One region of the Microbispora sp. H10830 genome, then DNA from elsewhere that is predicted to be linked to it. Evidence: riboswitches for the same ligand, from Rfam matches in the RefSeq annotation. Region 1 holds a riboswitch; each other region holds the start of a gene.
The links. Region 1 has a riboswitch for cyclic di-AMP ahead of HHX35_RS38980 (C40 family peptidase). Riboswitches for the same ligand answer to the same signal wherever they lie in the genome.
Positions count from the first base shown of each region.

Region 1 (5,119 bases):
CGGGTGCGGGCGCGACCGCCGTCTCGTCCAGCACCACCAGGTCCGCCTGGGCCTTGAGCGGGTCCGTCAGCCGGTCCGACAGCCCGATGACCTGATCCCCCGGACGTACGCCCGTCACTGCCGGGCCGGTGCGATCGACCACGCCCGCCACGTCCCACCCGAGTGCGTACGTCTCCTGGTGCGGCATGAGTTTGTAGTCGGCGAGGGCGCCCGCGGCGGTGAGCAGGTCGACGGGGTTCACCGCCGCCGCCTCGACCCTGATCCGCACCTGCCCCGGCCCCGGCTCCGGCTCCGCCACATCGACGACCCGTACGGCTCCGTCTCGCGCCACCAGTGCTCTCATGAGTTCCTCCTTGCGGTATGGCAAGGAGCCTATGAAGAGCTACTCTCTCCCGGTAAGAAGGCACCTGGAAGTGCGTAAGGGAGGAGAAGGGAAGACGATGGCCACTCAGACCGCGGCCGAGCGGCGCGAGGACGCGCGTCAGCGCTACAACGCCTACGTCGCGACCTGCCCGTCAAGGAAGCTGCTCGACACGCTCAGCGACAAGTGGGTGAGCCTGGCGCTCACCGCGCTCGCCGACGGCCCGCTCCGCTACAGCGAGCTGGCGAGGACGATCGCCGGCGTCAGCCAGAAGATGCTCACGCAGACGCTGCGGACGATGGAACGCGACGGCCTGGTCTCCCGCGCGGTCACCCCCTCGGTGCCGGTCCGGGTCGATTACCGGCTCACGCCCCTGGGCGAGGACCTCATGCCGCTGCTGGAGGCGATCAAGCGCTGGGCCGAGATCCACATGGAGGATGTCGAGGCGGCCCGGGAGGCGTACGACCGATGCTCCGACTCCGAACCTTGACGACCTTCCAGGGAGGCGTTTACCTTCCCTGAAGGGTGGGCCGACGAATCATCGTCGTGGGGGAGGGCGGACGATGGGTATTCCCGAGGTCGTCTACCGAGGTGACAGTCTCGCCTCGGACCTTGATCGTGCCGGTCTCACCGAAGAGGATCTACTTCTTCTCGCGGAGCTGGCCAAGGGAGTGACCGCCGACCGGGTGGGCCGCAGTCTCGACGTCAGCGGGCGCACCGTGCGGCGCCGGCTGCGGTGCATCTGCGACCGGATCGGCGTCGCGACCGCGATCGAGGCCGTCGCCTGGGCGGCACGCCGCCGCCTCATCTGACCGCCTTCGCTCTGCGGGGGAAGGGCCCGGTGCCCCTCTGTAGAGGAGGGGCTCAGTCGGCGACGCGCACCGCTCCCGCGAACGGCCGTCCGGCGATCTTCGCGATGTGGACGACGTCTCCCGTCTGCGGCGCGTGGATCATGTAGCCATTGCCGATGTAGATGCCCACGTGATGCAGGTCGGGGTAGAAGAACACCAGGTCGCCGGGGCGGAGCTGGTCACGGGGGATGTGCGTGCCGGCCGTCCACTGGTCGCCCGTGTAGTGGGGCAGGCTGATGCCGACGGACTGGTAGGCCGCCATGACCAGGCCGGAGCAGTCGAAGGAGCCGGGACCCTCGGCGCCCCACACGTACGGCTTGAGCTGCTGCCTGAGGGCCCAGCGGGCCGCCTGGGCGGCCTTGCCGTCACCGATGATGGGGAACGACGTCCTCGTCCGCGTCTCGCGGCCGATCGTCTGGGAGACCTGCCGGTAGAGGCTGCTCTCGGTCTTCTTGATCAGCTTTGTGATCTTGTCGCGCCGCGAGTCGAGGCCGCTGAGGAGCTTCTTGACCTCGGCCTGCCGCGCGGAGGCGCTCTCCCTGGCCCGTGCGGCGGCGTCCATGGCCTTGGTGACCTCGGCGACCTCCTGGCTCTGCTGCAGCTCCAGCGCGTACGTCGTGGAGGCCTGGTCCAGGTAGCGCCGGGGGTCGGCGTCGCTGTCGATGAGCACGAGCGCGTTGCCGAGCCCGTTGGTCATGTAGGAGTGCTGCGCGAGAGCGCTCGCCTTCTGCCGGCGGACCTCGAGCTCGGCCTCGCTCTTGGCGAGGTTCTTCTTGGCGAGGTCGGCGGACCGCTCGGCCGCCTTCAGGCGTACGCGCTCGCCGTTGTACTGCTCGCTGAGCGTCTCGATCTCGGTGTAGAGGTTCTCGACCTGCGCCGTGAGTTCCTTGAGGCTCGGCTTGGGGTCGGCGGTGGCGCGGACCACCGGGGCGCCGAACGTGATCGCGCTGATCGCGACGCCGACGAACGCCAGACGGCGGATGGCACCCGGACCGGCCGTGCCGGATCCGGACCGTCGGCCACGGGCGTGCCTGCCCGCCGGCCGTCCTCCACGCGTGCGCAACCGAGCTCCTCTCCCACGTGTGCTCCGCGGCGGGCCCGTCGTCGGGACGGGGCCGCACGGCGGAGCACTTCTGAGCGCCTACCGGGTTAGCTGACGGGTTCGGGCCGGAGTAGCCCTACCTTGGTGGATTCACCCCTTGACGATCTGAGATCGAACCGATCCTGATCCTGCAGTTGGGTCCCCGGCTCCCCTTCGCACTCGGTGCTTCGAAGATTCGGCGCCCGGTCGTCGTGAGCGCTCACGATGACCGGCATCGTCGCTGGACGATAGTGCACGGCGAGTTCTTGCTCAACCAGAACTCCGAAACCCGTCTACGTTTGACAACCAAATGATCACGGTCGGGTCACGAGCTCGGTAGTGATACGTCCGCGTTCACCTGTGTTTGGAGCGATCCGAGAGTTTCGATGTGCGGCTCGGACAGCTGGAAAAAGTGGGACGAACCGGGATGGCCGCCTCGGGGTGCGGGCGCGCATCCGTCCGTATCCTGGCGGCTACGGACGGTCAAACCTCATGTCGGGTGTGGCGTTTGGGAATGACCGTTATCCGTGGGGGACGCTCCGTGCCGACCGCGTGGGATCGGCCGCGTGGGATCGGCCGCGCTCCGGCTAGGCTGGCCGGTCATGGAGCAGGTCGCCGCGCAGACATCCAGTGAATCGGGTGCCACGGCCGTGACGGTGCGCCGGGCCAGGACGCCGGACGTCCGGGCGATCCGGCGCCTCGTCGACGCGTACTCGGGTGTCGGTCCCCGTCTGCTCAAGAAGAGCACGGTCACGCTGTACGAGGACGTCCAGGAGTTCTGGGTGGCCGAGACGGACGGGCAGGTCGTCGGTTGCGGCGCGCTGCACGTGCTGTGGGAGGACCTGGCCGAGATCAGAACCGTCGCGGTGGACCCCGCGGCGCGCCGCGGAGGCATCGGCCATCGGATCGTCGGCGCGCTCATCGAGACCGCCAGGGACCTCGGCGTGCGGAGGGTCTTCTGCCTCACGTTCGCGGTGGAGTTCTTCGCCAGGCACGGCTTCAGGCCCATCCAGGGCACCCCGGTCTCCCAGGAGGTGTACGCGGAACTCCTCGCGTCGTACGACGAGGGTGTCGCCGAGTTTCTCGACCTGGAGCACGTCAAGCCGAACACGCTGGGGAACACCCGGATGTTGCTGCACCTCGACCGTCATTGATCACGATTGATGAGCATTGATCGATGATCTTGACGATGGTTGTCGACTACTGCAAAGGTGACTGTTGATACACCTGTCGCTACTTTTGGCAATATCAGCGTGTGCTACAGACGTTCGGCGCATGCGTCTTCGAAACGAGGTGACACGGTGAGCACCGGACAGCCGCCGTACCCCCAGGACGAGTCGGACGGAACGCCACCGCCGCCATCGAACCCCGGGTACAACACGGACAGACAGCCCCAGGACTACGACCCCGACGTCACGGTCGTCAGCTACCGCCACTCGGGACAGCACACGGGCCCGCAGCAGCCGCCCGGCCACGACCCCGCGCAGGGCGGCTACGGCCAGCAGCAGGGCTACGGCGCCCAGCAGGGCCAGCAGCAGTACGGCCAGCAGGGGTACGGTCAGCCGGCCCCGCAGCAGCAGGGCTATGGCCAGGAGGCCGCCCAGCAGCAGGGCTACGGGCAGCAGCAGTACGGCCAGCAGAGCTATGGCGCCCAGCAGGGCCAGCAGGGATACGGCCAGACCGGCCCACAGCAGGGTTACGCCCAGCAGGGTTATGGCCAGACCGGCCCGCAGCAGGGTTATGGCGCCCAGCAGGGCCAGCAGCAGTACGGCCAGCAGGGCTACGGCGCCCAGCAGGGCCAGCAGCAGCAGTATGGCCAGCCGTCCCAGGGCGGCTACGGCCAGCAGACCGGCCCCCAGGACTACGGCCAGCAGCAGGGCTACGGGCAGCAGGGTTACGGCCAGACCGGCCCGCAGCAGGGTTACGGCGCCCAGCAGGGCCAGCAGCAGCAGTATGGCCAGCCGTCCCAGGGCGGCTACGGCCAGCAGACCGGCCCCCAGGACTACGGCCAGCAGCAGGGTTACGGCCAGACCGGCCCGCAGCAGGGTTACGGCGCCCAGCAGAGCCAGCAGCAGTACGGCCAGGATCAGTACGGGCAGCAGCAGTACGCCCAGCCGGCCGCCCAGCAGGGGTACGGCCAGCAGCCCGGTTACGGGCAGCAGCAGTACGGCCAGCAGGGCTATGGTCAGCCCGGCTACGGCCAGCCGTACGGGGCCACGGGGCCGGTTCCGCCCGGCGCTCCGGCTCCGCTCGCGGAGTGGTGGCAGCGCCTCGTCGCCCGCATCATCGACGGCGTGATCGTCGGCATTCCTCTCGCGATCATCACGCTCGTGATCACGGGGATCGTCGTCACCAACGCGAGCATCGACATCACGAGCGGGGTTTACAACCCCGGGAGCGGTTACTTCCTGGCGTCACTGCTCACGGCGATCCTGGGCGGCCTCGTCATGGTCGTCTATGAATTCCTCATGCTGCGGGCGCAGGGGCAGACGCTCGGCAAGAAAGTCATGGGCATCAAGGTCGTTCAGGTCGGCGGCACTCTCGACGCGGGCGGGCTTCCCCAGGACGCCGCGCTCAAGCGCGCCGGCGTGCTCTACGCTTTCGAGTTCCTGCAGTGGATTCCCGTTATCAGCTACCTCGCGAGCATCGCCTCTCTTCTGAACGTGCTGTGGCTGTTGTGGGACAAGCCGTTGCATCAGGCGCTGCATGACAAGGTCGCCAACACCGTGGTGGTCAAGGTCAAGTAACGACGACGGACGGGGTCGATGGAACGGACCATCGGCCCCGTTTTTCTATGGGTCGCTATGGCCGCGTCCGCACCGTCCG
Region 1 is NZ_JABBWX010000024.1:86,735-91,853, forward strand. It holds gene HHX35_RS38965 (NADP-dependent oxidoreductase) at 1-343, opposite strand, end outside; gene HHX35_RS38970 (helix-turn-helix domain-containing protein) at 441-851, shown strand; gene HHX35_RS38975 (LuxR C-terminal-related transcriptional regulator) at 925-1,173, shown strand; gene HHX35_RS38980 (C40 family peptidase) at 1,226-2,275, opposite strand; cyclic di-AMP (ydaO/yuaA leader) riboswitch at 2,336-2,505, opposite strand; gene HHX35_RS38985 (amino-acid N-acetyltransferase) at 2,896-3,447, shown strand; gene HHX35_RS38990 (RDD family protein) at 3,595-5,040, shown strand.

Region 2 (5,119 bases), on a different contig from region 1:
CCGCCGCCTTCGCCTCCCGCCTCGGCGTACGGCAGGCGGCCGATCAGCCGACGGAGGCCGGCGCGGCGGAAGCGGGTCTCGCCGTGGTGCTGGAGGACGACGTGCGGGTGAGCGAGGGGGCACAGGTCTACGCCCTGCACCCTGCCCGTCTCGACCCCGCCGTGATCCGCCCTCTCGACGCCTCCGACCTCGTCGGCATGCTCGCCCCCGCGACGCGCTGACCGGCCGGAAATAACGGTTTGCGCGCTCAGCGACCCGCGTGGGAAAGTGAGCGCGCTTCACACAGGTAACAGCGAAGGAATGAAGCCTATGTTCTCGGCGTCCCACAGCGGCCGCCGTCGGCACTGACCGGTACGCCTCCCGCGTCATCGGCTCACTGCCTTCACGTCTCACGGCGGCCCCACGTGACGGTGCCCTGCGCACCTTCTCCATCCCGTCCGGGATGGCTTCAAATGCGCGTTCACCCTCCGCTCCGCGCGGCGGGCGAACCGCTCCACCTTGTCATTCGTGAGGTCGATATCACCGTGGGCATCGATGTCCAGAGTTTCGCCGTGGCCAACCTTCGCCGCCGTCCCGAAGTCGTCGAGATCGGGGGCTTCGTCCTCGGCGTGGAGCCCGGCACCACCAGCCCGTACGTCAACTACGCGACACCCCTGCCCGGCGCCCGGCCGGGCGGGCGGGACGTCGCGGCGCTGATCGGGTCGTTCCGCGAGCGCGGGCTCAAGCCCCGTCTCGAGTTCGCCCCGGACGCCGCGCCCGCCGTGGAGCCCGCACTTCGCGAGGCGGGGTTCACCGTCGAGGCGGTGCACGACTACCTCGTCTGCATCCCGGCCACGCTGACGAGGCCGCGAACCGCTCTCCCGGTGGAGACGCCGTCGACGGACGAGGACTACACGGCGATCGACGCCGCCCTGTCGGAGGCGTTCGGCGGGGAGTTCGCCTCGTCGCCGGAGGGCGCGGCCCGGCTGCGCCGTACGGAGGAGAGCGGCGGCGCGGTCCGGTTCGTCCGGGCGCCAGGCGGCGGCTGCGCGGGAGCGGCCATGTGCTCCGCTCCGGCCGTGGAGACGTCGGAACTCGCCGGCGTCGGCACCCGCCCCGGCTTCCGGGGGCGGGGCATCGCCGCCGCGGTCACCGCCACGCTCGCCGAGGCGATGCTCGCCAGGGGAGCACGGTCGGTGTGGCTGGAGTACGGCGGCGAGGGATCCCGCCGGGTCTACGAACGCGTGGGCTTCCGGCCGGCCGGCACCCGCCTGTACATGTCGCTCGAAGTCTGACCCGCGCCGTCTGATCGCGCCCGGCGGGGGACCGCCGCCCGCCGGGCGCGACGGCGTGTCCGGGGGTACGGCCGCCTGGCCGTGTCGTCTTCGCCCCGCCCGCCGTACGGGCGCTCATGCCCGTACGGCGCTGTGTGGCGCATCTCACCGCGGGCGGCCCGCGACCGTGAGGACCTGCGGAAGCACGGAACGGCGGCGGCCAGAATGATGCTCTTTGCCGGGTTTTTGGTCGTGTCTTACTTGTTATCTATTAAGCTTCCCGTGTGTCTCGCCGGTGCGCGGTCCTCAACCCGAGGACGACCGGCGACCGCCGAATCCCGGAAGTCATCGATCCCGGGAACCGGGGACCCACGTCTCTTGGGGTGAATCCGGACCATCCGGTAGGGCTACTCCTGGCCCGAACCCGTCAGCTAACCCGGTAGGCGGCCAAGGAGAGGAGAGCGCGTGGAGTGTCGGCTCCACCTGCCCACCCGGTCCGCGTCGTGTCGCCGGACCACATGCCCGCCCTGGAACGTCTCCAGGCTTCCGGGGTGATGGCGCGCCCGTGACGGGCTGCCACATTTCCCGTTTCTGATTCCGCCCCGCCGCGGCCGTGTCCTCGGACGGTCATGCCGTCATGCCGCCACGCCCCGCGGGCCGGTTCGTCATGTCTCGAAGCGCGCCATGAGGAGCCTCCGATTTCCACCGATCCGATAGCTCGACAGCTGCTCGACGCCGTCCGCCCCGAACTGGGCTACCGCGAACGAGCAGGGAAACACACGAAGTTCGGCGAGTGGTACGCCGACAACATCGCCAAGGACTCCGACTTCAAGACCGCCCCCTGGTGCGACATGTTCGTCTCCTGGGCGGCCGACCGGGCCGGGGTGCAGGGCCACGTCGGCGAGTTCGCGCTCACCACGCGGCACGCCAAGTGGTTCAAGGAGCACCACGCCTGGAGCGACAAGCCCGAGCCGGGCGCCGTGGTCTTCTTCGACTGGTCGGGGTCCAAGAAGATCGGGGACATCGACCATGTCGGCATCGTCGAGAAGGTCGCCGGCGGGAAGGTCCACACGATCGAGGGCAACGTCGACGGCGTGTGGCTGAAGCGCAAGGTGCGCGACAAGAGCAAGATCGTGGGGTACGGCCTGCCGCGCAAGGTCAAGGTGGCGCCGAAGGCGCCGGTGACGATCCAGCCCGTGGCGGCCGTCAACGCGAGCGTCCAGCGCGCCGCGGCGCCCACCACCAGGAACATGGCGGCCACGCAGGGGAAGTCCCTCGACGTCGTGTGGTCGCCCGGGGACGCCGTCCTGCCGGCCGGTCTGCTGTTCGCGGTGGTCTCCACCGCCGTGACCGGGCTCCGGTTCAAGGCCGCGGCGGCGACGTCCGGCGGACGGCACCGCAAGCGATGACCTCCCACGATGACCTTCCACGACGACCCCCCACGGTCACGTCCCGCCGCCTTCCTGAGCGGCGGATCACCGTGGCACGTCGTCGACTCGGGCCGCGCTAACCCAGCAGGCCCTTCATCTCCCTGATCTCGGCCGACTGGCTGGAGACGATGGACGCCGCCATCCGCCGGGCCGGCTCGTAGACCCCGGTGCGCAGCTCGTCGCGCGCCATGGCGACGGCGCCCTCGTGGTGCCGGATCATCATCGTGAGGAAGGCCCGGTCGAAGGCCCGTCCGGACAGCCCCGCGAGACGCCGCATGTCCTCGGGGGACATCATTCCGGGCATGGCGTGGTGCTCCGGCGCGGGGCTCTCACCGGGCACCCGCTCGCCCCAGGCCGTGAGCCAGCCGCTCATCGTCCGGATCTCGGGAGCCTGCGCGGCCTCGATCCGCCGGGCGAGCCGCGCGACCCGGGCGTCCGCCGCGCGGCCCTCGGCCAACCTTCCCATCTCCACCGCCTGACGATGATGCGGGATCATCATCCGGGCGAACATGACGTCCTGGTCGTTGTGGACGGCCGCCGGTGTCGTGCCGGCAGGCCCGGTGAGCACGGTGAGCGCGGTGAGCGCGGCGGGTGAAGACGATGCCCCGGGCCAGGCGGCGGAGCCGTACGCGCCGCCCAGGCCGACCAGCAGATCGGCCGTCAGCAGGGCCGCCGGCAGAACACGTCCCTTCATAGGCCGACACCTCCGTACGCCCGGGCGTGGTGGGGTCCTGGATTGTCGTACCCCGTCCCGCGGAACGTTCCCGTCAGCCGAACGTGATCCGGAACCGGTAGTTGTCGCCGTAGGTCGAGCCGCGGATGGTGAACGCCGCGCTCCCCGAGCTCACTCGGCCCGATACCGTCGCCCCGGCGTTGACGGCGTAGAGGAAGGGGGACGTGCCGAGATTACGGCAAGGGACGATGGTCTTCTCTCCGTAGAAGTGGTTGAACGTGGCCCCCTCGGCGCGATGGCTGTCGACCAGCTTGCCGGACCAGGAGGTGCCCGATCGGCCGGTGACCCAGTAGCCGAGCAAGAGGTTCGGGTCGCGTACGTTGCCGCCGAGATCGCGGGCCGACGCGGTGACGACGTGGGCGGAGCCGAATTGGAAAGATCCGACGGCTCCGATGTTCCCCACGTAGAACTCCCAGTAGAAGGGATTGCGCTCGACCCGGCCCGCGGCGGACTTGGGTGGGCCGGTGATGAATTTCGCGGCCATCCTGTATCGGCTGGTGCCGATGAACCGGTGCTCGCCCGAGAGGGGACCTCCGCAGTAGTCGTATGAGTCGACCACCACGGTGGCGGTGCCGCGATAGATCTGTAGCGCGGACTGCGCGCCGGTCGCCGGGCCGGCCGGGATCACCGCCCCGAGCACCGCGGTCACCGACACGGCAGCCGCTGATCCGCGTTTCCGTGCTTTTCTGCTCATGGAGAATTCCCTCCTTGTCGTACCGTCGATCAAGGGCCGTGTTTCAGATGAAACTCGTCATATAGAGCGCCAGAGGAAGGACGGCGGCCAGTGCATAGGGAGCGAACTGAGAATTGCGATCGCCGGCGTGTCGTGTCCGTACGATCCACGGCCAGACGACCAGCAGCACCGTGCTCCCGCCCAGGAGGAGCCGGTCGAAGGCGAGCCCTTTGACGATGCTCTGGAACACGTGGGCGATCGCGGCGCCGATGTCCTCGCCGGTGAGCATGAACGCGGGCAGAGCGAGGGCCGACACCAGCACGAGCCGGACGACGAAGGTCGCCGGCCACGCCACGGCCAGCCCCGTGAGGCCGCAGAAGCGCCCCCCGGCGACCTTCCGGCGCAACGCGGCCGGCGGGTGGGTGAGCACTCTGCTGACACGTCTCAGCCGGCCGCCGGGAAGGGTCCGTTCGAGGGCCAGTGCCCGGATGAGCGCGTCGGCGCCACGCTGCCGGACCGCCAGCCGATCCGCGCCGAGTTCCGCCAGCCACAGCGCCACGACCGGCAGGAGCAGCATCCTCGGGACGACGGCGGCGTGGACGAGGAGCTGCCCGGTCAGCAGGCGCCCGGCCGCGCCTCCGAGCGTGACGTACAGGGTGATCGGCAGCAGCCCGACCACTACGAAGATCGGGCCCCAGACGCGCACCAGCCAGGTGAAAGGGCTCGCGAGACCGACGACGTGGTGATCGCGTTGACGACGGTGGGCGATCTCGTGCAGCAGTACGGCCTCGGCCGCTTCGGGGTCGGCCCGCCACAGGACGGTCAGCGGGAGGAAGACGGCGATCCGCGCCTGCTTCCAGCCCACCGGATAGACGCGCGCCGTCATGCGGTTACTCTCGCTGAACCTGATCTCGACGGAAGGGTCCTGCCGCCGTACGAACGCGGCCATCTCCTCGATGACCGGGTTGTCGCTGACTCTCAGATCGTGCCGCCGCTCCACTCTTCTTCCGCGGAACCCCGGCAGCAGCAG
Region 2 is NZ_JABBWX010000004.1:119,742-124,860, reverse strand. It holds gene HHX35_RS12930 (MXAN_6230/SCO0854 family RING domain-containing protein) at 1-221, shown strand, start outside; gene HHX35_RS12925 (GNAT family N-acetyltransferase) at 552-1,274, shown strand; cyclic di-AMP (ydaO/yuaA leader) riboswitch at 1,573-1,715, shown strand; gene HHX35_RS12920 (CHAP domain-containing protein) at 1,883-2,662, shown strand; gene HHX35_RS12915 (DUF305 domain-containing protein) at 2,760-3,377, opposite strand; gene HHX35_RS12910 (hypothetical protein) at 3,451-4,110, opposite strand; gene HHX35_RS44590 (M48 family metalloprotease) at 4,154-5,119, opposite strand, start outside.
Region 2: another riboswitch for cyclic di-AMP. It lies ahead of HHX35_RS12920 (CHAP domain-containing protein); the one in region 1 lies ahead of HHX35_RS38980 (C40 family peptidase).

Region 3 (5,119 bases), on a different contig from region 1:
CGGCGGACAGCCCGAGAACCTCCCGCAGCGCGGCGCCGATCCCCTCGCGCAGCGCGGCGCGGTAGAGGGCGACCAGCCTCCGCTCGCCGAACCGGGCCGCGACGTAGCGACAGGCGAGCCACGCCTCCTCGTACGCCTGGGCGGGCCTGGCGGCGAAGTCGGCGGGCCCGGGCAGGCCGTTCAGCGCCGGCCTCCCGGCGGCCACGTCGGCGGCCAGTTCGGCGGCGACCGTACGGACCGGCAGTCCGCTGTCCAGGTAGCCCATGTAGTCGGCGAAGCCTTCCATGAGCCACATCGGCACCGCGCGGGGACCGGCGGTCGCGACGTGCGTCAGCTCGTGGGTCACGACGACCAGGCGGCCGGTCGCGGACAGACGGGCGAACGCCGCCGGCTGCACGATCACGCGGCCGCCGGTGGCGACGGCCGCCAGGCCGTCCACCTTCGCCGGCTCCGCCAGCACGGCGGCCTGCTCCTCGGTGCGCGGCACGAGCACCACCGCGCCGCCGTACCCGCCCCAGATCCTCGTGACCGTGCGGCCCGCGCGATCGGCCAGCGCGGCGATCTCGGCGACCAGCGGCCGGGGCGACCCGACGACGACGGCACGCCCGCCGCGGGCGACGGAGGCACCGATCCACATGCCCGGGTGCTCCCGCACGGCGGCCCGGGCGTCCAGTCGCAGGGGAAGCAGCGGGTCGGGCGGGGCCGCGCCGGCGGGCCCGGCGAGCAGCGCGGCCAGCGCGGCGGCCACGGCCGCGATCCGGCGGGGACGGACCCCGTGGGGCGGAACCTCGGGCCGGCGCCGATCGGCCTCGGCGCGCGCGCCCGGCACGCCCCCGGGCGCGGCGCTCGTGACAGTCACGCCGTGCATGGTAACCAGCACGTGCCACGGCCCCGTCCACCTCGGCGAGGTGGACGGGGCCGTGAGGACGGCGCCGGTCGAGGGGGCTGGTGACCGGTGCCCGTCAGACGCCGGGACGGACGGCACCCACGAAGGTGCTCCTCCGGTAGGCGTCCAGCTTGTCGATCCGGACCCGCGTGCCGGTGTGCGGAGCGTGGATCATCCTGCCGTGCCCGACGTACATGCCGACGTGGCCGCCGCCGCTGGTGAAGATCAGGTCACCCGGCTCGAAGTGACCCCAGGACACCTTCTTCCTGACCGCGCCGCGGATGGACCACGTCGTGCGCGGCAGCCGTACGCCCGCCTTGCGCCAGGCGTACTGGACCAGGCCCGAGCAGTCGAACGCGCCCGGTCCCGTGGCCCCGTAGCGGTAGGGGTCGCCGATCTGCTTCTCCGCGGCCTTCACCGCGCGCTGGGCCTTGACCCGCTGGAGCGAGGCCCTGCTGATCTTCCGCTTGGCGGCGTGCTTCTTGGTCTGCTTCTTCGCGGCGGCCTTGCGGGCGGCGGTTTTCGCGCTCGTCGCGGTGCCCGTCTTCGTGGCCGTCTTCGTCGCTGTGGCCGTCTTGACGACCGTGACCGTCACCGTGTCGGCCGCCGCCGGATGTGCTCCGGCGACCCCTACGGATGCCGTCAAAGCGGCACTACCAAGGGCAATTCGGGCAAGACGGGACAGGCTAGCGGGGGTGGTAGACAGGATCTCTCCTCGGGTCTTCCGCTCACGCCTACCGGGTTAGCTGACGGGTTCGGGCGGGGAAGTCGCCCTACGGCGCGCGATGCGCCGATTCACCCCGGACCTTCGCGTGAAGGTCGATGGTTCCCCGGCTCCGTGCCTCCTGACTGCACGGACTCGGCAGGCCACCGGCGTCGGGGGATCCCGCGAAGGGGAGGGTGATGGAGGACGCCGATGACGGTGGATGACTGCGCGCCCCGGCCGGCCGACCGGGTGCGCCGCGGCGAGGTGTGCTCGCCGCGGCCCAGAAGCTACCGAGGTCCCGCCGCGTTCGGCAAAGCCCCACCGCCGGATAAAGATCGGATAACGAAGGCCGCCGAGAAGAAAGCGCAGCTTACCCGCACCGCAAACGGCTAAGTGTGACTCTGCTCACAATCTCGGCAACAACGACCAAATCGGGTCACAGAAGCCACAAAAGGCACAGAGATCACGAACATGGCCGGGCCCTCAGGGGCGCACAGCTCCGATCGCGTGATACTCGGCGAGTGTGACAATCTTCACAACGTCGCCGGTCTGGGGGGCATGGACGACCTTGCCGTCGCCGGCGTAGATGCCGACGTGCCCGTACCCGGCGTGCCAGAGCAGGTCACCCGGCTGGAGCTCGTCCAGCGAGACCCTGCGGCTCGCGCCCCAGGCCCACTGTTCGTAGCTGGTCCGGGGCAGCGTCACGCCCGCCGCCGCCCACGCGGCCTGCACGAGCCCCGAGCAGTCCCAGGAGTCCGGTCCGGTGCCCCCGTAACGGTAGGGCTTGCCGACCTGCTTGTAGGCGAACTGGAGGGCCGACAGCGCGTTGCCGGACGCCGGCCCGGCGTAGACGACTCCCGCGCTGTTGGGGTTGCCGGGGTTGTACGTCCCGAGCGAGCGCAGCAGCTTCATCTGCTCACGGACGAGCTTGTCGACCTTGTCCTTCTCGTCGGCGAGCTCGCCCCTGACGTCGGTGGCCTCCTTGTACACCACCTTGCTCTGGTCGCGGCGGTCCTTGAGGTCCTTGATGGCGCCCTCGTACTCCCGGAGCCGCCCGGCCCGCTCGGCCGACATGTGGTTGAGCGTGGCGAGGCCGCTGAGCATCGCATCGGGGTTGGAGCTGTAGAAGACGCCGCCCCACGACCCCATCTCGCCGACCTGGTAGCTGCTGACGGCCATCGAGACCAGCCCGGAGCGCAGCGCCTCGACCCGGACGTTCTGCTTCTTGTAGTCGCCGTTGATCGCGAGGTACTTCTCCCTCGCCTTCTTCCACTTCTCGTTGGCCGCGTTGTAGCGGTCCACGAGCTTGTCGGCCTGCTCGTTGAGCTTGCTCAGCTTCGCCTTGGCCTGCGCGACTGTGGGCTTCGGATCCGCCTGCGCGCCCGCCATCGGCGTCAGCAGGACCACGGCGGCCAGACCGGCGGCCACCGGCACACGCCCTCGCACTGAGCCCCCTTGAGGATCAACCTCTTAGATCAACGAAACCTGCGGCGCGACTCTATCTAGGCGATCTTGATGCTTCAACCTATTCGCAGGTATTCGCGGCAGTCATCACTCACCGTGACGACGCCGGTCCGGAGCGCGCGTACGGCGCTTCAGCTCCGGCCGAGACGGCGCAGCAACAGGAGCGAGGGCACCGGCCGGGCACCCATGCGGCGCACCGACTCGGCCACCTCCCGGTCGGAGGAGACCACGGCGATGGCCCGGCCCGGCGGCTCCGCCCGCACCAGCGTGCGGATGAGGTCGTCGGCGATCTCCCCGGGCGCGCTGAACATCACCCGCACCCCGCGCGGCGCGGACACCTGGACGGGCCCGTTCAGCTCGGCGCCGTCGAACACGCACGTCACCTCCGCCCGCGTCTGCACGGCGAGCCCGCCGAGCCCGGTCAGCAACCGGGCCCGCTGGTCGGCGAGGGTCAGCGACGGGTAACCGGTCTTGGTCACGTTGTAGCCGTCGACGATCAGATGCAGATGAGGGATGGCCAGGAGCTGGTCGAGGAGCTGCGGATCGTCGTTGGCCAGCGCCCGCGCGGGCACGGCCGTCACGCCCGGCTCGCCCGGCAGCACCGCGTTCACGTAGTCGGCCGGCCTGCTGATCGTCGTGGGCAGGCCGAGCTCCTTGCGCAGCCCGGCGGCGGCGTCCTGGAGCGCGTCCAGCAGCACCCGCACCCGGGCGTCCTCGATGCTGCGGCCCTCGCGGGCGGCCCTGCGGCTGGCCTCCAGCTGGCGCTCGGCGTCCGCCAGGCGCTCCCTGAGCCGGCGCAGCTCGGTCTCGGCCGCGCCGTTGGCGCTCGCGGCCCTGGCCCGCGCCTCGGCCGTCTCCGCCTCCAGCTCGGCCGCCCTGGCCTCGGCGGCCCTGACCCGCTCGCGGGCGTCGTGCAGCTTGCGCCGCAGGTCGGAGTTCTCCGCCCGGGCCGCCTTGAGCTGCTCGCGCACCCGGTCGATCTCCTCCTTGGCGGAGGCACGCTGCGCCGCGAGCTGCTCGCGCAGCCGCGTCTCCGCCTGTTCCCGCTGGGTGCCCGCGGCGGCGGCCTGCTCCAGGTCGGTCCGCGCCTGCTCGACCAGGTCCGGCCAGCCGGGCGGGCGGGTCAGGTACGCCGCCGCCGCGACCAGCACCGGCTCGGCCGCGGGGGGCACGGTGCCCTCGGCCAGGCTCGCCACCAGCTCGGGCCAGGCGGTCTCCACTGTCTCGGCCACCCGCTCGCGGAACTCCTTGTCGTTCTCCAGCTGGGCCGCGATCGGCGCGCTGCCCAGGCGGGCGCGCTTGCGCGGGTCGAATCTGGCGATGTTGCGCAACGGCGGCGGCACGGCCGCGGCGGGCATCGAGCCCAGCACCTGCGCCGCGACCTCCACCACGTGTAAACGGACCTGCTCGGGCAACGGACGAGACAGGCCTTCTCCGGCTGAACTCATCTCGTCGCTCCTCGGTCGTGTCCTACAGATCTTCTGCCCACTGCGGTCGCCCCGGCGGCGCCTCGCGGTGCTGTCGCCCCCGAGTGCGAGAACGTCCCCGATGCCCGCCGTCCGCGAGGCCCTGGCCTCGCGGCGCGCCCACCGGACCGCCCTCACACGGCAAGATCTGCGAGACACTCCCTTGTTCTTGTCTTCTTTCAAGGGTACGGCCGTCGCACCGTGTCCATGTCGCGTTCAAGATCTGTCACCGTGCCTCGCACCGGCCGGGGCGGGGAGGCACAACCCGTTGGCGCGCGTCCGGTCCCTGTCCTTACGCTTGGCGGCGTGTTCACCCCGCCGTACCCGATCACGACCCCCCGGCTGGTCCTGCGCCCCTTCACCGAGGCCGACCTCGACGACCTGCACGCCTTCCACTCCCTGCCGGAGGTCACCAGATACCTCTACTGGGACGCCCGTACGCGGGAGGAGACGAAGGCCGCGCTCGACCGGAAGATCGCCTGCGCGTCGCTCGGGGAGGATGGCGACGTGCTCAGCGTGGCCGCCGCGCCGGCCGGCGGTGGGCCCGTGATCGGCGACCTCACGCTGTTCCTGCGCAGCCGCGAGCACCGCCAGGGC
Region 3 is NZ_JABBWX010000001.1:429,710-434,828, forward strand. It holds gene HHX35_RS01975 (hypothetical protein) at 1-859, opposite strand, end outside; gene HHX35_RS01980 (C40 family peptidase) at 963-1,532, opposite strand; cyclic di-AMP (ydaO/yuaA leader) riboswitch at 1,607-1,761, opposite strand; gene HHX35_RS01985 (C40 family peptidase) at 2,076-3,038, opposite strand; gene HHX35_RS01990 (NYN domain-containing protein) at 3,188-4,504, opposite strand; gene HHX35_RS01995 (GNAT family N-acetyltransferase) at 4,829-5,119, shown strand, end outside.
Region 3: another riboswitch for cyclic di-AMP. It lies ahead of HHX35_RS01980 (C40 family peptidase); the one in region 1 lies ahead of HHX35_RS38980 (C40 family peptidase).

Region 4 (5,119 bases), on a different contig from region 1:
CGAGCGCCCTGCCCGCCGCCCACACGGCCGGTCGGTCGCGGAGCAGCGGGGGAGCGGGCACCTGCGCGAACAGGCGGTCGAGGATGACGTGGACCGCCTCGGTGTTCTCCAGCCGCTCCTCGACGACGGACGCGTAGTAGCGCCAGAACTCGCGCAGCGTGGGCGGAAGCTTGCCGCCGTAGGGGTCCATCAGGGCGAGGAACGACTGGAACTCGGCGTACAGCCGGTCCAAGGCGGGGCCGTCGAGGGACTCGCCGCTCAACCGGCACATCGTGACCGCGGACTCGAACAGCGTCGCCACCACCCAGGCGCGCGCCTCGGAATCCGCGGCGTTGAACGGGCGGCCCTCGGCGTCGGTGCCGGTGATGCGCGCGTGCAGGCGGTTGAGCCGGGCCGCCTCCCGCTGCCGCACGCGTATGTCGGGGTCGACCATCCGCTGTGCGCTGAGCACGGTGTTGCGCAGCCGACGCCACGGGTGCGCGACGAAGGTCGAGTTGGTGATCAGCGCGGCGCCGATCTGCGGGTGCGCGGCCTCCAGGACGATGGCCCGGGTCGCCACCAGCCCCCAGCGCGTCTGGCGGGTCAACTGGTAGAGCATCGATCCCGGGCCGAGCGGATCGGCGTCGGTTCCGGCGGCTGCGGCGTCGCTCATTGACATCCCTTTCCTCTCGGGGCCGGTGCCTGTACGGCGCCGAACCGGCGGTCGCGCCGTCGGTAGACCTCCAGGCATTCCCAGAAGTGCCCGGCCCGGAAGTCCGGCCACAGCACCCGGGGGAAGACCCATTCGGCGTACGCCACCTGCCAGAGCATGAAGTTGGAGATCCGCTGTTCTCCGGAGGTGCGGATGACGAGGTCCACCTCGGGCATGTCGGGGTGGGGCAGACGGCGGGCGAAACTCTCCTCGGTGACCTGCTCGGCCGGCACCCCGTCGCGGATCAGCGACCGGGCGGCCTCGACGATGTCGCGGCGGCCGCCGTGGTCGAAGGCGACCGTCAACGTCATCCGGCGGTTGTCGCGGGTCAGCGCCATCAGGTCGGCGATGTCCCGGGCCAGCGCGGGCGGGATCCGCGGGTCGGTGACCCCGAGGAACCGGCAGCGGATCCCGCGTGTGTGCAGTGACAGGGCGTGTTTGCGGATGGCGCGCCGCACCAGCCGCAGCAGGATGTCGACCTCGGCGGCCGGGCGCCGCCAGTTCTCGGTGGAGAAGGCGTACAGGCTCAACCACTCGACGCCGGCCGTGTGCGCCGCCTCGATGACATCGATCACCGCGGTCTCGGCCGCCCGATGCCCCTCGGTGCGGGGCAGCGACCGCTGCGCGGCCCACCGGCCGTTCCCGTCCATGACGCACGCCACGTGACGAGGGATGCCTCTCACCCGGCCGTGAGAGCTGCTGCGCGGGCGGCGAGGACGCGGCGGAAGACTCCCATGCAAACCCTTTCCGAGACCGTCGCGGGGTCTCCGGACCCCCTCGGCGACGACCCTTTCACACTGCGTAAGAGAGTGACTACTTACCGTTGGTAATCACAGCCCTTACTTCGTGGGGATTCGGTCGCGCGCCGCCGTCCCGGGCGGCGGGGCGGCCCGAGGCGGCAACGGCCCAGGTAAAGACGCGTTTTGTCCTGTTTACACCATTCTGGTGGTGTGTGTACCTTTAGGGCACACGGCATGGGTACCGGCCATACTTCCACCGCCATTTCCCTTGCCGTGTCGTTGCCCGGACCGCGCGGTGATCGCGCGGCCGCCGAATCCACGTCATGTGGAGCCGGGGACCCACTCTCTCTTCGGGGTGAATCGGTGCGCAGCCCCCAGATGCGCCCGTAGGGCACTTCCTGCCCGAACCCGTCAGCTAACCCGGTAGGCGGCATGGAAGCAAGGAGTCAACCCCGTCATGTCCACCCATCGGCTCTCCCTCGGGAGCCGGCCCTCCCGCCGGCGCCTGCGCTCCGCCCTCGCGGCGGCGACCCTCGCGGTCTCGGCCGCCACCGCCACCGTCACGGCGGCCGTCGTCCTGCCCGCCCCGGCCTACGCGAACCCGCACACGTACGGCCAGGACGTCTCCGGCTACGAGGCCGACCACGACTGGATGAACAGCCGCGCGCAGTTCGGCTTCATCAAGGCCACCGAGGGGACCTCCTGGGTCGACTCGTCCTTCCCCCGCCACTGGCGGGAACTGGCCAAGAAGGGCATCGTCCGCGGCGTCTACCACTTCGGCCATCCCTCCAACGACCCCATCGCCGAGGCGGACCACTTCCTCGAGGTGGTGAACTCGCAGCCGAGCAAGCCCGGCGACATCCTGGTCCTCGACCTGGAGGCCACCGACGGCGAGTCCGTCGAGCAGGTCAACAAGTGGGCCAAGACCTGGCTGGAGTACGTGACGGCCAAGACCGGCACCAGGCCGATGTTCTACAGCGGCTGGAACTTCGCCGAGAAGTACGGCAGCGGCCTCGGCCAGTACCCCCTGTGGGTGGCCCACTACAGCAAGGCCCCGGGCGACATCACGCCGCCCGCCGACTGGAAGTCCTGGGCGATCCACCAGTACACCGACTCGCCCATCGACCAGAACGTCTCCGCGCTGACGCCCGCCCAGTTGCGCGCGCTCGGACGGCCGTGACCGCGCGGGCCCAGGGGCGGGACGTCCCGCCCCTGGGCCCATGGCGGCCGACCGGATCGGTCAGACCACCGCGCCGGAGCCGTCGCGCCGCGCGGGCCTGGCACGCGGGGCGGCGGGGACCGGGGGCGGCTGGGAGTTGCGCCTCTCCAGCGCGATCGCCGCCGGCCCGGCCACGAACGACGACGACAGCGTCCCCACGATGATGCCGATCAGCAGGGCGACCGCGAAGTCGCGCAGCGAGTCGCCGCCGAACACCGCCAGCGCCGCCAGGATGAACAGCGCACCGAGCCCGGTGTTGACGGTGCGCGGCACGGTCTGCAGGATCGCGGTGTTCACCACCCGGCCGAACGGCTCCCCGCGCCGCACCGGCCACAGCTCGCGCACCCGGTCGAAGAGCACGACCTTGTCGTTGACCGAATAGCCGATGATCGTGAGCATCGCGGCCAGGAACACTCCGTCGATCGGCTTGCCCATCCAGGCGAACGCTCCGACGACGACGGCCGCGTCCACGAACAGCGCCGCCACCGCCGCCGTGCCGAACGTCCACCGGAACCGGAACGCCAGGTAGACGAGCTGCGCGGCGAGCGCGACGCCGAGCGCGATGAGTGCGTTGCGGCGCAGTTCCTCGCCGAGGCTCGGCCCGATGAGCTCGTCACGCTGCTTGGCGACCTCGCCCACGCGCCGGTCGAGCGCCTCCTCCATACGGACCACGTCGTCGGCGCTGATCTGCCCGGTGCGCACCGAGATCGCGTCGTCCGACCGCTGCACGACGGCCGAGGGGAACCCGGCGTCCGCCACCGCCTGCCTCGCCGTGGCGACGTCGACCGGCCTGCTCGTGCCGAACTCCACGATCCGGCCGCCGGTGAACTCGACGCCGTAGTCGAGCCCGCGGGTGACCAGTCCGGCGCCCGCCAGCACGAGCAGCCCGGCCGCGACGGCGAGCCACAGCCGCCTGCCGCGCATCAGGTCCGGGTCGCGCCGGGTCAGCCAGGTCCTGACCCGGCCGACAGAGCCGATGCCGGACGCCCGGGGGCCGATCCTGTCGATCAGGGCGGCGGTGAGCACCCGGGTGATCAGCATCGCCGAGACCAGCGAGGCGAGCACGCCGATCGCCAGTGTCACGCCGAAGCCCTTCACCGGCCCGGAGGCGAGCCAGAACAGCAGCCCCGCGGCGAGCAGGGTGGTGATGTTGGAGTCGGCGATCGCGCTCCAGGCGTTCTTGAAGCCCCGGTCGAGGGCCGCCTTGAGGCCCCGGCGGGGCGCCTCGCCGTACTCCTCCCTGGCCCGTTCGAAAACCAGCACGTTGGCGTCCACCGCCATGCCGATCGCCAGGACGAACCCGGCCAGGCCGGGCAGTGTGAGCGTTGCTCCCATGGCCACGAGCCCGGCGTACGAGATCAGGCCGTAGCAGGCGAGCGCGACCGCGGCGAGCACGCCCACCAGCCGGTAGACGACGCCGATGAACACCGCGGTCAGGATCACCCCGACGAGGCCGGCCTTGGCGCTCGCCGCGATGGCGTCGGCGCCGAGGGTCGGGCCGACCGTCCGCTGCTCGACCAGATCCAGCGGCACCGGAAGCGAGCCGCCCTTGATCAGCACCGCCAGGTTCTGCGCCTCCTGCGGGGTGAACGACCCGGTGATCTGCGTGGTGCCGCCGGGGATCCCCGCGTCGCAGGCCACCGAGTCGGCCACCTGCGGCGAGGAGATGATCTCGTCGTCGAGGACGATGGCGACGCGGCGCTTGTGGTCGCCGACCGGCGCGCAGGCCGCCTTCCCGGTCAGCTCCCGCCAGGGGCCGGGCTCCTTGAAATCGATCGTGACGAACCAGCCGGGACCCATCTGGGGGTCGCTGCGCGCGGCGGCGTCGGTGACGCCGGCCCCGCTGAGGGCGACCGGGCCGAGCTTCAGCTTCTGGCCGCTCTCGTCGGCGACCGCGTCCTTGTCGCCGTCCTCGGCGGGACCGAGCACCGGGTGGAAGTTGAGCTGAGCGGTCTTGCCGATGACCGCGGCGGCCTCGCGCGGATCGAGCACGCCGGGCAGTTCGACGATGATCCGCCTTTCGCCGGAGCGGACCAGGGTGGGATCGACGACTCCGAGGGCGTCCGCCCTGCGCCGGAGCACGTCGAGGGCACGGTCGGTGGCGTCGGCGTCCGCCTTGACCGTGGGGGAGTCCTTCGTCTCGAAGACGAGCTGGGTGCCGCCGCGCAGGTCGAGGCCGAGGCGCGGGGCCATGGTGAGGGCGAGCAGAAGTGAGGTCGCGATGACGGCGAGCGCCGCCACCGCACGCCACAGGGGCGCACGGGACATGAAGCCTCCACAGGCGTACGAGCGGGAAAGGTCTCAGTACGCGGTGGAGGGAGGAGCGCGGGCGGTGGCGGCCCGGCGCGGGCACTGGGCGGGCGGGCCGTCGTGGTGCGGCCCGGCCCGGGTGACCCGGGTGCCGCCGCGCGGCGCCGCCGGGTTGGGCAGCACGACCGGCCCGCCGGACACGCCGGGGCCGCTCGCGCC
Region 4 is NZ_JABBWX010000021.1:93,184-98,302, forward strand. It holds gene HHX35_RS37310 (oxygenase MpaB family protein) at 1-652, opposite strand, end outside; gene uppS (polyprenyl diphosphate synthase) at 649-1,374, opposite strand; cyclic di-AMP (ydaO/yuaA leader) riboswitch at 1,730-1,876, shown strand; gene HHX35_RS37320 (glycoside hydrolase family 25 protein) at 1,889-2,611, shown strand; gene secD (protein translocase subunit SecD) at 2,672-4,918, opposite strand; gene HHX35_RS37330 (hypothetical protein) at 4,952-5,119, opposite strand, start outside.
Region 4: another riboswitch for cyclic di-AMP. It lies ahead of HHX35_RS37320 (glycoside hydrolase family 25 protein); the one in region 1 lies ahead of HHX35_RS38980 (C40 family peptidase).